DNA from 2 places in the Dickeya fangzhongdai genome. Region 1 is predicted to be linked to the other one. Evidence: predicted binding sites of a transcription regulator. Region 1 holds the regulator's gene; the other holds the start of a gene.

Region 1 (7,571 bases):
CAGCGACGATGCTGATATATTTACGGCTGTTCGGGCCTTTAACTTCGAATTTGACTTTACCGTCAGACAGAGCAAACAGGGTGTGGTCTTTACCGCAGCCTACGTTGCTGCCTGCGTGGAACTTGGTGCCACGCTGACGAACGATGATGCTGCCAGCCAGAACTGATTCACCGCCGAAGCGTTTTACGCCAAGACGTTTGCTTTCTGAGTCGCGGCCGTTACGAGTAGAACCGCCAGCTTTTTTGTGTGCCATTAATCCGCTCTCCTAAAACTTAAGCGCTGATGCCGGTGATTTTCACGTCAGTGAACCACTGACGGTGGCCAGCCTGCTTACGGTAGTGTTTACGGCGACGAAACTTAACGATTTTAACTTTCTCGCCACGGCCGTGAGCAACGACTTCAGCCTTGATTTTGCCGCCGTCGACGAAAGGAACGCCGATTTTGACATCTTCACCATTGGCAACCATCAGAACCTGGTCAAACTCAACAGCTTCACCGGTTGCGATGTCCAGCTTTTCCAAGCGAACGGTCTGGCCTTCGCTTACTCGGTGTTGTTTACCACCACTTTGGAAAACCGCGTACATATAAAACTCCGCTTTCCGCGTGCTTCTTTGAATGATGTGAAGCGCGCTATAAATATTCACAATAGGGCGCGAATTCTACGCAAAAAACCCACTGATGACAAGCGCAGAATCAATCAATGTGAAGAAAAAGGATACAACCCATGAACTGCCGTTTATCTGCGCCGTTTTTCAAGTACAATCAGGCCTAACGTTCCCCTTTTCAGTGCCGACACCATCAGCATTTTCACGGCAGAAACAGAAGCAATCAGCTGGCAGAAACAATGAACTTAGAGCAAATCACAGCGTTAAGCGCACAGGATATGGCCGCCGTCAACCAGACCATACTGGATCAGCTCAACTCCGACGTTGTCCTGATCAATCAGTTAGGAAATTACATCATCAGCGGCGGCGGCAAGCGTATCCGGCCTATGATTGCGGTATTAACCGCCAGGGCGCTGAACTACCAGGATGACAAACACATTACCGTTGCCGCGCTGATTGAATTCATCCATACCGCCACTCTCCTTCACGACGATGTGGTCGACGAATCCGATATGCGTCGGGGAAAAGCTACGGCAAATGCCGCGTTCGGCAATGCCGCCAGTGTGCTGGTAGGCGACTTCATTTATACCCGCGCTTTTCAGATGATGACCAGCCTGGCTTCGTTGCGCGTCATGTCGGTGATGTCCGACGCCGTCAACGTCATCGCAGAAGGCGAAGTACTCCAGCTCATGAACTGCAACGATCCGGACATTACCGAAGACAGTTACATGCGGGTGATTTACAGCAAAACGGCCCGGTTGTTCGAGGCGGCGGCGCAGTCATCCGCCATTTTGTCGGGCGCCAGCAGCGAGCAGGAACAGGCCTTACAGGACTACGGCCGTTACCTCGGCACCGCCTTCCAACTGATTGACGATTTGCTCGATTACAGCGCCGACGGCAAAACGCTGGGGAAAAATACCGGCGATGATCTGAACGAAGGCAAGCCCACGTTGCCGTTGCTGCATGCCATGCATCACGGCAACGAAGAGCAGCGCGCCATGATCCGCCAGGCGATCGAAGAAGGTAATGGGCGCCATTTGCTGGAGCCCGTGCTGGCGGCCATGCAATCCTGCGGCTCTCTGGCTTACACCCGACAGAGAGCCGAAGAAGAAGCCGACAAAGCTATTACCGCTATTCAATGCCTGCCTGCCAGTGATTTTCGCACGGCGCTTGAAGGCCTGGCTCATCTCGCGGTACAACGCGACTTCTGAGTCATTCTTCCTTAATTTTGTACTCCTGTGGCCCGTTTTCCAGGCGGGCCAGCATTCCCATCGCCCCTTCGCGCAGAATATGTCCAATCAGCCGGGTACGTTCTTCCACGGAAAGCTGGTGGTAAATCTGTATCCAGGTGTGTTCCTGAACAGTCGCCGATTTCCCGACGTAGTCGGGCGGGGTTTCCTGCATGAGGCTGGTTTTCACCTCCTCCGGCAAGCTCCAGACAGCGTATTCGACGCCCTTACCCTGAACGCCTTTGCGACGCCGTTTCTCCCAGCCATGTTCCTTGGCTCTTTTATTGAGCCCCTGGCGAGACTTCGGCAACCCTGCCACGCCTAACAATTCATTGGTGGTAAACCATGCCTTTTCCATCATCATTCTCCCTTTCATCTCGTTCCTGATACGAATACGCAATTAGATGACTAAAACAGCAATTACGTTTCCATATAATAGACTAATTTTATTCAAACCACTAATGCAATAGTGTTAAAGGTAGCATTAATCGCGATCAGGAAAGTTCCACAGAGAGAAATCAGGTGAGGATAAAGAGGGGAGAAAGCCATTCCGCAATACAGAAAATCGGGAATGGCTGAGTCACTTAATCAGAAAAATCTTTTATCAAAGTCACGCTTGCCGGATTGGCAAGACCCAGCTGTTTCAGCGTGGCAGACACGCCTTCGCGCATGATATACGCAATCAGTTTTTCCCGTTCCGGGACAGATAACTGATGGTAAATCTGGATCCAGACTGACAGCATGTCTGACGGCTTTGCCGAATATTCACCTGACGTTTCCTGCATCAGCAGTGTTTGCTGAACAGACTGAGGCAAGCTATGGATAGAATATTCTACCCCTCGTCCTTGTACACCTTTACGGCGACGCTTTTCCCAACCATCTTCTCGGGCTCGCTTATTCAATCCTTGCCGTGATTTAGGGAGTCCGCCAATACCAACCAATTCGCTGGTCGCAAACCACTCTTTTTTCATGTCCTTTTCATCCCGATAGAGATACTCGTTACCTATTCAGATCCATTTGGAAATTAATTTGGAAATATTAAGGAAATTGGTGCTATATTATTTCCAAATAATGGCTTTTGGTTAGCGAAACCATTCACCATGAGCCGTTAGTTATACCATTAATACGCTGTCGTCTTAATAGCAATAAGGGAAGGATTATGAATTCAAGGAAAAATGACTGGCATCCCGCCGATATTATTGCGGCACTGAGAAAGAAAGGGACAACGCTCGCGGCCGTATCACGAGCCGCCGGGTTGAGTTCTTCCACGCTGGCCAATGCTTTATCCCGCCCATGGCCGAAGGGCGAATGGTTAATAGCCGACGCGCTGGGTATTCACCCATCGGAAATATGGCCCAGTCGCTATTACGATCCTGAAACACAAGAACTACTCGACCGCAAAAAACTGATCCGTCCGCAGTCTGATCCGCAATCCGAATAATGCTTCCGGAAAAAAGAAAGGCCGGAGAATAGACTCCGGCCTTATCAACAGTATGTTCACACAAAGGTGATTATTTCTTGTTAACGAACTCTTCGCCCAGCGCGATATCCTGCTTCAGGGTATCCAGCATGCTAACCAGAGCCTGTTGTTCAAACGCGCTCAGCGCACCGATGTCTTTACGCTCGGCAATGCCGTTTTTGCCCAGCAACAGCGGTTGAGCAAAGAAACGAGCGTGTTTGCCATCGCCTTCCACATAAGCGCACTCAACCACGCCGCTTTCACCCTGCAGAGCGCGAACCAGAGACAGACCAAAGCGTGCGGCTGCCTGGCCCATAGAAAGGGTTGCTGACCCGCCGCCGGCTTTCGCTTCCACAACTTCGGTGCCCGCATTCTGAATACGTTTGGTCAGATCGGCCACTTCCTGCTCGGTGAAGCTCACGCCCGGAATCTGGGACAACAACGGCAGGATGGTGACGCCGGAGTGGCCGCCGATAACCGGCACGTCGATGGCCTGCGGCTGTTTGCCTTTCAGTTCGGCAACGAAAGTGCTGGAACGGATAATGTCCAGCGTCGTGACGCCAAACAGTTTGTCTTTGTCATACACGCCGGCCTGCTTCAGCACTTCGGCGGCAATCGCCACCGTGGTATTGACCGGGTTGGTGATAACGCCGATACAGGCTTTAGGGCAGGTACGGGCAATCTGCGAAACCAGGTTACGCACAATCCCTGCGTTCACATTAAACAGGTCGGAACGATCCATCCCCGGCTTACGGGCCACCCCGGCAGACATCAGCACAACATCTGCGCCTTCCAGAGCAGGAGTAGCATCTTCACCGCTGAAACCTTTGATTTTCACATCGGTGGGAATGTGGCTCAGATCGACAGCTACACCCGGCGTAACGGGGGCGATATCATAAAGAGAGAGCTCTGAACCTGAAGGAAGCTGGGTTTTGAGGAGAAGGGCAAGGGCTTGACCAATACCACCTGCGGCTCCGAGAACTGCAACTTTCATCCTAAACTCCTTATTATGTTAAGTAAAATTACCGTGGATGCGTTTAGTTAAAAACGTTTATGCTCGCGAGAGAAGCCAGGCGTCAGACCTGTTTTCAGAAGGACACTACATAGGTCCGCAGCGATAAATAGGCACGCAGCGATAACGCACTATGTGATTAATAATAAACTAACAATCTGCCTGATATCTGAAAGGTAATTAAAGTAACAGGCAATTGTAGTATGCCCCGGCATAAGCCCACGACTGATTAACGGGTGTGTTACATTACACCGACCATCAGCCTCCAAACAACATCATTTTGATAACATTTATTTTACTTTTATGTGATGAAGAGCACATTTTTTGACACCCTGGTAAAGTATTGCCCCACCGCCCACTAAGTCCGCTGTCTCAGGCCAATAATCCGGTTTTATACGCGCTCATATTGCATAAAAATTCATTCAAATGCATAATGGCCGCATGTTCCACTTTTTCCCGGACACGGTGCAGAATGCGTAACTCCACTAAACAAGAAGATCTGGTTAAGGCGTTCAAAGCGCTGTTAAAAGAAGAGAAATTCAGTTCGCAAAGCGAAATTGTGCAGGCGCTGCAGGACGATGGATTCGAGAACATCAACCAGTCCAAGGTATCCCGCATGCTGACCAAGTTTGGCGCGGTGCGTACCCGCAACGCGAAGATGGAAATGGTTTACTGTCTGCCTGCCGAACTGGGTGTCCCCACCACCACCAGCCCGCTAAAAAACCTGGTGCTGGACGTGGATTACAACGACGCGGTGGTCGTGATTCACACCAGCCCTGGCGCAGCCCAGCTGATCGCCCGCCTGCTGGACTCGCTGGGCAAATCGGAAGGGATTCTCGGCACCATCGCCGGCGACGATACCATTTTCACCACCCCAGCCCGGGGCTTCAGCGTCAAGCAACTGTATGAAGCAATACTGGTATTGTTTGAACAGGAACTGTAATGCTTCTCCGCCCCGCTATGCGTTTGGGGCGGAATAGCCGGAAAATCACAGCGCAGGCAATTCAGCCAGCGGCCAACGCGGCCGAACCGTGATGCCAAGCTCATCCGTCACGCCCTGGGCAAGACGAACCGCTCCGGCATAAGCAATCATCGCGCCGTTGTCGGTACAGAATTCAGGGCGGGCATAGAACACGTCGCCGCCTCGTTTCGCCATGATGTCCGCCAGCCGCTGGCGCAATGTCCGGTTGGCGCTCACGCCGCCGGCCATCACCAGCCGGCTGAACCCTGTCTCATCAAGCGCACGCCGGCATTTGATGGCCAACGTATCCACCACCGCATCTTCAAACGCCCGCGCGATATCCGCCTGCGTCTGCGGATCGCTGCCGTTTTCACGGATAGTATTGGCGGCGAAAGTCTTCAGCCCGGAGAAACTAAAATCCAGACCGGGTCGATCGGTCATCGGCCGGGGAAAAACAAAACGGTCGGAATGCCCGCCTTGCGCCATTTTCGACAGCAACGGCCCACCGGGATAATCCAGCCCCAGCAGCTTGGCGGTTTTGTCGAACGCCTCGCCAGCCGCATCGTCAATGGACTCACCCAGCAACCGGTATTCGCCAATGCCGGTAACGCTGATCAACTGGGTATGACCGCCGGACACCAGCAGCGCGACAAACGGAAACGCCGGCGGATTATCTTCCAGCATCGGCGCCAGCAAGTGACCTTCCATGTGATGCACCGGAATGGCCGGCACATCCCAGGCAAACGCCAGCGAGCGCCCTACCGTCGCACCGACCAGCAGCGCCCCAACCAGACCAGGGCCGGCCGTGTAAGCGACGCCATCGATATCACTGTGCTGTAGCCCGGCGTCTTTCAACGCCGCCTGAATCAGCGGCACGGTCTTGCGAACATGATCGCGGGAGGCCAACTCAGGCACCACGCCGCCATAATCGGCATGCAACTTCACCTGGCTGTAAAGCTGATTCGCCAGTAGCCCGGCCTGCGTGTCATAAATCGCGACCCCGGTTTCATCGCAGGATGTTTCAATACCCAATACGCGCATTGCTGTTTTCACTCTCGTTTACATTTACGGCGGCGGTTACATTTACGGCGGCCCGCCACGGCTGCTTGATTCAGGCGGGACATAGTCTATCATAAGCCAGTCCACTGACGAGCGAACCGGCGCCGCGCGTTTTATGATCGCTGATGCACTTTACAAACGCGCCACAGTTGCAGTAGAATTCCGCACCATTTTGAAAAGGCTGGCACAAGGCCAGCAGCAAACCGAATTTACTGAGGTGAGAGGCACATGCCGGTAATTAAAGTACGTGAAAACGAGCCGTTCGACGTCGCTCTGCGTCGTTTCAAGCGTTCCTGCGAAAAAGCAGGTGTTTTGGCTGAAGTTCGTCGTCGTGAGTTCTATGAAAAACCGACTACCGAACGTAAGCGCGCTAAAGCTTCTGCTGTGAAACGTCACGCCAAGAAGCTGGCTCGAGAAAACGCACGCCGCACTCGTCTGTATTAATTTTCTGGAGGGTTATCCTCCACCGCGTGATTAATCCGCAGACTTAGCAGTTGCATACGAAGGCCGTGCTTTCCGAAAGGAATGCGCGGCTTATTGTCGTTTATAAACGTATATAGATAAGGGGCTTATGGCTGGACGTATTCCCCGCGTATTTATTAATGACCTGCTGGCCCGCACCGACATCGTTGACCTGATCGATGCGCGCGTCAAACTGAAAAAGCAGGGCAAGAATTATCACGCGTGTTGCCCGTTCCACCACGAGAAAACCCCTTCGTTCACCGTTAACGGTGACAAGCAGTTCTACCATTGCTTCGGCTGCGGCGCCCACGGCAACGCGATTGATTTCCTGATGAATTATGATCGTCTGGAATTTGTTGAAAGCATTGAAGAACTGGCTGCAATGCACGGCCTGGAAGTTCCTTACGAAGCAGGCACCGGTCCGACCCAGCTCGAACGCCACCAGCGGCAAAGTTTATACGAGCTGATGGAACAATTAAGCGCTTTTTACCAACATACCCTGAACCAACCTGCGGGTACGCCGGCCAGAGAGTATCTGTCCAGACGCGGCCTGAGTGATGAGGTGATCCGGCAATTCGCCATCGGATGTACGCCGCCAGGGTGGGACAATGCGTTAAAGCGTTTCGGCCGCAGCAGCGAAAACCGGACCACGTTGACCGACGCCGGCATGCTGGTGACCAACGATAATGGCCGTACTTACGACCGTTTCCGCGATCGGGTGATGTTCCCAATCCGCGACAAACGTGGGCGGGTTATCGCTTTTGGCGGTCGGGTGATGGGAGAT
Region 2 (7,571 bases), 400 kb from region 1:
ATGGGGTCGACGCGTTACCCGCAGGCGGATGGGCTAGCCGAATTTCTGAAAATGCACGGCGGCAGCCATAATGCCAGCACGGCGTCTTATCGCACCGCTTTCTATCTCGAAGTGGAAAACGATGCGTTGCAGCCCGCCGTCGACCGGCTGGCCGATGCGATTGCCGAACCACTGCTCGATCCGGTCAACGCCGATCGTGAGCGCCACGCGGTAAATGCGGAGTTGACCATGGCCCGTGCTCGCGATGGCTTGCGCATGGAGCAGGTGGAAGCCGAAACCATTAACCCGGCGCATCCCGGCTCCCGCTTCGCCGGCGGCAACCTGGAAACCCTCAGTGATAAGCCCGGCAGTAAACTGCATGATGAACTGGTCAATTTCTACCAGCGCTACTACTCCGCCAACCTGATGAAAGGCGTGATTTACGGCAAGTTGCCGTTGCCGGATCTGGCTGCCATCGCCGCCTCGACCTTCGGGCGGATAGCCAATCGTCAGGCCAGCGTACCGCCGATTGCCGCCCCTGTGGTGACTGATGAACAGCGCGGGTTATTCATTCATTATGTCCCGGCGCAACCCCGCAAGCAGTTGAAGATTGAATTTCGGATCGATAACAACAGCCCGGCGTTTCGCAGCAAAACGGATACCTACATCAGCTACCTGATCGGCAATCGCAGCCAGAACACGCTTTCTGACTGGCTGCAAAAACAAGGTCTGGCCGAGTCGGTACGCGCCAGTTCTGATCCCATGTCCGAGCGCGACAGCGGCGTCTTCAATATCAGCGTTGATTTGACCGACAAAGGACTGGCACAGCAGGATAACGTGATCGCCGGGGTGTTCAGCTATCTGGAAAAACTGCGTAAGGAAGGGATTCAGCCGCGTTACTTCGATGAGATATCACGGGTGCTGGGTATTGATTTCCGCTACCCCTCTCTTACCCGCGATATGAGCTATGTGGAGTGGCTGGCGGATACCATGCTGCGGCTACCGGTGGAATATACCCTTGAAGGACCTTATCTGGCGGATCGGTTCGATCCTGAGGCGATCAAGGCGCGGCTGTCGGCCATGACGCCGCAAAACGCGCGTATCTGGGTAATAAGCCCGGAGCAGCCCCACAATAAAGAGGCGTATTTTGTTGGCGCGCCTTATCAGGTAGACAAGATTGGCGACGAGCGGATGGCGCTGTGGCAGAAGACGGCACAGTCGCTGGCGCTCAGTCTGCCGACGCCCAACCCTTACATCCCGGATAGTTTTTCGCTGATTGCCGCGGATGCCGCCATCACGCATCCGAAGAAAGTGGTCGACCAGCCGGGGCTGCGCGTGTTTTACATGCCGAGCCGCCATTTCGCCAGCGAACCCAAAGCCGATATCACGCTGATGCTGCGTAACCGGATGGCGAGCGATTCCGCCCGTCATCAGGTGCTGTTCGCCCTGAATGATTATCTGGCCGGCGTGGCGCTGGATGCGCTCAGCTACCAGGCATCGGTGGGCGGCATCAGTTTCTCCACCGGCAGCAATGACGGGCTGATGATGACGGCCAGCGGCTACACCCAACATCTGCCGGAGCTATTGCTGACGCTGGTGGAACAATACGCCAGCTTCAGCTCGACGGAAGAACAGCTGGAACAGGCAAAATCCTGGTACGCCGAGCAGTTGGATGCAGCCGAGAAGGCCAAAGCGTACGAGCAGGCGATGTTCCCGATTAAGGGGTTGTCGAGCGTGCCTTATAGCGAACGAAGCGAGCGGCGCAACTTGATGAAGGATATTACGCTGCAGGAGCTGATGGAATACCGCAAGGCCTTACTGCATCAGGCTGCGCCGGAAATGCTGGTGGTCGGCAATCTGGAACAGGACAAGGTGGTTAGCTTGTCGCACAGCCTGCGTGAACGTCTTGGCTGCGGCGGCACCGAATGGTGGCGCGGACAATCCGTCAGCATCAGCCAGCCACAGCGAGCCACGCTGCAACGCAGCGCGACCAGCACCGATTCGGCGCTGGCGGCGGTATATATTCCGACAGGGTATGACGAAGTACAGAGCGCGGCTTACAGTAAGCTGCTGGGTCAGATCATTCATCCCTGGTTCTTTAATCAGTTGCGTACTGACGAACAGCTGGGCTATGCCGTGTTCGCCACCCCGATCTCTGTCGATCGCCAGTGGGGGATTGGTTTCCTGCTGCAAAGCAACAGCCAGCAGCCTGCCTACCTCTATCAACGTTATCAGGACTTTTTTGGCAAGGCGGAGCAGCGCCTGAGCGCCATGAACGCAGAGACGTTTGCCCAGAATAAGCAGGGGTTGATCAATGCGCTCAGTCAGCCGCCTCAGACGCTGGATGAAGAGGCGGCCCGCCTGCGCGGCGATCTGGAACGGGAGAATTTTGCCTTCGATACCCGCCAGCAGTTGATTGGACAACTGGCGTCTATTTCGTCGGCGCAGTTAACCGACTTTTTCCGGCAGGCGCTGCATCCACAGGGGCTGGCGATTCTATCCCAGATTTCCGGCAGTGCGAGTGGGCAGGCTGACTATGCCCGGCCGTCGGAATGGCAATCCTATGCATCGACTTCCGCACTGCAACGAACGCTGACGTTGAAACCGGTGGAACAAAAACAGACGGAAACCCAGTAAGGCGCCGGACAGTAGGTGCTGCTGAAAGTATGAATGCCTGCGCCAGGAGAAATGGCTGGCACAAGGAAAAGCAGGGAAACCGAGCGGGTAACGCGTGGCGATGAACCACGCGTTATTTGCCTTACAGGTCGATGACCAGAATCTTGGAGCGACGCTGGTAGTTGTAAAGCTCCTGCTTGCGTTTCGGTAATACGGCGACTTCCGCCGGCTGGAAACCGCGTTCCTGGAACCAGTGGATGCTGTGGGTGGTCAGCACAAACAGGCGTTTGAGCCCCTGCTGGCGAGCCTGTACGGCGATATGGTGCAGTAACTGATCGCCACGCGACGAGTTGCGGTATTCCGGGTGCACCGCCACGCAGGCCATTTCACCGATGCTCTCCTCCGGAAACGGATAGAGCGCGGCGCAGGCGATAGTCAGATTATCGCGGACCACCACGGTGAATTTGTCGATCTCCATTTCCAGTTGTTCGCGCGAACGGCGCACCAGAATGCCTTGCTGCTCCAGCGGGCGAATCAGCTCCAGAATACCGCCGATGTCATTGATGGTCGCCCGGCGGATTTGCTCGGCGCTTTCCATCACGATCTGGGTGCCGATGCCGTCACGGGAGAACAGTTCCTGCAACAGCGCACCATCTTCCTGATAGCTGATCAGGTGGCTGCGGCGTACTCCGCTGCGGCAGGCTTTCACCGCACCGCGCAGGAAACGCACAATCTCGGAGTTATAGTCACCGGCTTCCTCCAGTGACTGAATACGCTGCTGGGCTTCGTCTGGCAACAGTTCGGACACAATGCTGCCTTCGATATTGGTCACGCCCTGGGAGGCGCAGAAACCGATCATCTTTTCGGCCCTGAGTTTGATAGCCAGCTGGGTGGCGACTTCTTCCGACGTCAGATTGAAACTTTCGCCGGTGACGGAAACCGCCACCGGGCCCAACAGCACGATGGCGCCGCTGTCCAACTGACGATGCAGCGCTTCTTCGTCAATGCGGCGAATGCGCCCGCTGTGGCAGTAGTCGACGCCATCATCCACGCCCAACGGCTGGGCGATGATAAAGTTGCCGCTGACCACGTTAATGTGCGCGCCCTGTAGCGGCGTGTTCAACAGGCTCATCGACAGCCGGGCGGTGATGTCCAGTTGCAGCATGCCTGCTGCCTGTTTCACCAGTTCCAGCGTGGTGCTGTCCGTTACGCGGGTATGTTTGTGGTAGCGAGGCTCGTAGTGATGGGCCATCAGGTTCGCATCGATCTGGGGGCGTGCGCCGTAAACCACCACCAGCTTGATGCCCAGACTGTGCAACAGCCCGATATCATTGACGATTTTGGCAAAATTTTCATGTTCGATAGCTTCGCCGCCGAGCATGATGACAAATGTTTTACCACGATGTGCGTTGATGTAAGGAACTGAGTGGCGGAAGCCTTGAACCAGTTCTGTACTACGTTCCTTCACTGCGAGCCCTCTTTGAATTTTTATTCGATATTTTCGTATTTTTATTCTTCGTAAACTAAAAGGCAAGCGATAACTTTTCGGTCTGGCCCGATAGTTCAGCGAAGTCTGCTTATCACAGTAAAAAACATAAAAATGATTTTTGCATGACAGTCTGATGCGTATTGGTTAAAGTTTTTGACGTTTTTATCAATCTGCCTGATTTCTTTAGCCATTACCGGAGTTGCATGTCTGATCCGAAGCACCATCTGACCCGTCGTCATTTATTACAGGGCGCCGCCGCCACCTGGTTACTGAGTATCAGCGGCATCGGGCTGGCCGCCGCCTCGCAGGTGATTGCCGTGCGGGTGTGGCCTTCTTCCGCCTATAGCCGTGTGACGCTGGAGTCCAGCCAGCCGCTTAAGTATCGCCAGTTTATGCTGGAAAATCCCGATCGTCTGGTGGTGGATATTGAAAATGCCTCGTTGAATAGCGTGCTGAAAAATGCCGGTCGGCAATTCGAACGGCCGGATCCTTTCATCAAAACGGCGCGCGCCGGGCAGTTCGACAAGAATACCGTGCGTCTGGTGCTGGAATTAAGGCAGAAGGTCAATCCTAAACTGTTTACGTTGGCGCCGGTCGCCGGCTTCCGGAACCGTCTGGTGATGGATTTGTATCCCGCCGCCGGTCGTTACGACGACGCTGATGACCCGTTGCTGGCGTTGCTGGAAGATTACAATAAAGGCGATCTGGAACGGACGCTGCCGCCGGAAAAGCCCAAAGACGGCAAGGCGGGGCGCGAAAGGCCGCTGGTTATCATGCTTGATCCGGGGCACGGCGGAGAAGACCCTGGCGCCATCGGCAAAAACCGGACCCGCGAAAAAGACGTGGTGCTGCAAATTGCCCGACGCCTGAAAGCGCTGATCGAGCGTGAGCACAACATGAAGGTCTACATGACCCGCAATGAGGATGTGTTCATTCCGCTCAAAGTGCGGGTGGCTAAAGCGCGCAAACAGCGCGCCGACCTGTTTGTCTCCATCCATGCCGATGCTTTCACCAGCCGGGCCGCCCGCGGTTCCTCAGTGTTTGCGTTGTCAAAAAAAGGCGCGACCAGTTCAGCGGCGCGTTATCTGGCGCAAACCCAGAACGAATCGGATTTGATTGGCGGCGTCAGCCTGAGCGGCGACCGCTATCTGGACAGCACCATGTTTGACATGGTGCAAACCGTGACCATCAACGACAGCCTGAAATTCGGCAAAGAAATTCTGCATCGGCTGGGAAAGGTCAATCACCTGCACAAAAACAGCGTCGATCAGGCCGGGTTTGCGGTGCTGAAGGCGCCGGATATTCCGTCGGTACTGGTGGAAACGGCGTTTATCAGCAATCTGGAAGAGGAGCGCAAGCTGCGCACCAGTCGTTTTCAGCAGCAGGTGGCGCAATCGATTCTGGAAGGGATCAAAGCCTATTTTGCGGCTCAGGTGCGATAAGCGCCGAAAGGCGTACTGTGCCGGAAAGAAATGCCTGAATTGCAGGCATAAAAAAACACCCGTTCGGGTGTCTATTTATTGGTTGCGGGGGCCGGATTTGAACCGACGACCTTCGGGTTATGAGCCCGACGAGCTACCAGGCTGCTCCACCCCGCGTCCGTCTTCTTTCTTCTGATATGATGCTGGTACATTAATTGGTTGCGGGGGCCGGATTTGAACCGACGACCTTCGGGTTATGAGCCCGACGAGCTACCAGGCTGCTCCACCCCGCGTCCGTGGATGCGCACTATACTCCGCGTTCGCTTCGATGCAACCTCTTTTTGCAAATAGTTTACGCTTTTGCCGACGGGTGATGGAAATGTCGGCATTACGTTGCTTTTTTAGACTGCCGAGTGTCGTTTTGATGCGATGCGTTTTATTCTCACCGCCTGTTTGTTATCGTTCTGCGTGGTTTCACACTCAAGCAAGAAGAGAGCACGGAAATGAAAGGATGGTGGGGGAAGTACGTGTTGACCGGGGTCGTCATCGCCATACTGGCCGGTTGTCAGACCCGACCCAGCGATCGTGGTCAGCAATATAAAGATGGCCGTCTCGATCAGCCGCTGGAATGGGTCAACGCGCCGAACGCTAACGGCAAGCCGGTAAACACGGTCGATTTTTCCCAACAGATCAGCCAGATTCAGGCATCCTCTCCCGGACTCTACTCCCGCAACAGCGATATTTTTCAGGCCATCCAGAACTGGATTCAGGCTGGCGGCGATACCCGCCAACTGACGCAGTTCGGCCTCGGCGCCTGGCAGATGGAAGGCGTCGACAGCTTTGGCAACGTGCAGTTTACCGGCTACTACACCCCGGTGGTGCAGGCGCGCCACTACCGTCAGGGCGAGTTCCGTTTCCCACTGTACGCCATGCCTCGCGTACGCAAGAACGGCCGTCTGCCGGATCGCTCCGCCATTTATTCCGGCGCGCTGAGCAACGAACTGGCTATCGCCTGGACTAATTCGCTGATGGACAACTTCATGATGGAAGTGCAGGGCAGCGGTTATGTGGATTTCGGCGATGGCAGCCCGTTGACCTTTTTCGGTTATGCCGGCAAAAACGGTCATGCTTACCGCAGTATCGGCAAAGTGTTGATTGATCGCGGCGAGGTGCCCAGAGAAGAGATGTCGATGCAGGCCATCCGACAGTGGGCCGACCGGCACACCGAAGCGGAAGTCCGGGAATTACTGGTGCAGAACCCCTCTTTCGTGTTCTTTAAACCAATGGCGTCGATGCCGGTGAAGGGCGCCAGCGCGGTGCCGTTGGTAGCTAAAGCGTCTGTGGCGTCTGACCGCTCGCTGATCCCGGCCGGCACCACGTTGCTGGCGGAAGTGCCGCTGCTGGATAATCAGGGCAAATTTACCGGCAAATATGAGATGCGTTTAATGGTCGCGCTGGATGTCGGCGGTGCGATAAAAGGGCAGCATTTCGATATTTATCAGGGTATTGGGGCGGATGCCGGACACGCCGCCGGGTTCTACAATCATTACGGTCGGGTGTGGGTATTAAGAAACGCGCAGTCTTCTTCTGCCATGCCGTTGCTCAGCGCAGGCAACAGCACCGGGGCTGGTGGACTGGTCAGTAGTTCCAACTAATGATTTTCGTCCCGCCGTACTATTGCTGTATCGCGGCGGGACATTCCTCTTCCGCAGGCCTACCGGTTGGTTGTATTTGCCGGGCGTATTCTCGCCATGTGAAAGACATCCGTGAAACGGCCATGACGGAAGGCGTAATCTTTGGACTCGCCTTCGACGACAAAGCCGAATTTTCTGTATAGCGCCAGCGCGGCGTCGTTATCGGTGTAAACGGTTAGCTCAATACGGTGGATGTTAAGCCAGTTGTCCGTCAGGTCGGTCAAGGCTGACAACAGGGCGCTGCCAACTCCCCGATGCTGATGCGTATCCTTGACGCCCATGCCAAAGGTTCCGGCATGGCGGCGGCATCGCGTGCTTCGGTACGTCTGATAATGATATCGCTCATTTTTTTCTCGTGCTGGGAACCGGAAT

The links. The regulator ArgR, encoded in region 1, controls arginine synthesis, uptake and breakdown. The targets are predictions, from matches to a motif close to ANTGAATAAAAATACANT.
Positions count from the first base shown of each region.
Region 2: argA (amino-acid N-acetyltransferase) is a predicted target of ArgR. The motif match lies at 4,075-4,092, and genes of this name have one in related genera.

Region 1 is NZ_CP025003.1:732,351-739,921, reverse strand. It holds gene rpmA (50S ribosomal protein L27) at 1-253, opposite strand, end outside; gene rplU (50S ribosomal protein L21) at 273-584, opposite strand; gene ispB (octaprenyl diphosphate synthase) at 845-1,816, shown strand; gene CVE23_RS03515 (DNA-binding protein) at 1,818-2,192, opposite strand; gene CVE23_RS03510 (DNA-binding protein) at 2,419-2,805, opposite strand; gene CVE23_RS03505 (helix-turn-helix domain-containing protein) at 2,994-3,275, shown strand; gene mdh (malate dehydrogenase) at 3,346-4,287, opposite strand; gene argR (transcriptional regulator ArgR) at 4,778-5,248, shown strand; gene tsaD (tRNA (adenosine(37)-N6)-threonylcarbamoyltransferase complex transferase subunit TsaD) at 5,294-6,307, opposite strand; gene rpsU (30S ribosomal protein S21) at 6,554-6,769, shown strand; gene dnaG (DNA primase) at 6,897-7,571, shown strand, end outside.
Region 2 is NZ_CP025003.1:1,134,505-1,142,075, forward strand. It holds gene ptrA (pitrilysin) at 1-2,616, shown strand, start outside; gene argA (amino-acid N-acetyltransferase) at 2,738-4,063, opposite strand; gene amiC (N-acetylmuramoyl-L-alanine amidase AmiC) at 4,288-5,526, shown strand; tRNA gene CVE23_RS05255 (tRNA-Met) at 5,606-5,682, opposite strand; tRNA gene CVE23_RS05260 (tRNA-Met) at 5,722-5,798, opposite strand; gene mltA (murein transglycosylase A) at 6,009-7,160, shown strand; gene CVE23_RS05270 (GNAT family N-acetyltransferase) at 7,220-7,571, opposite strand, start outside.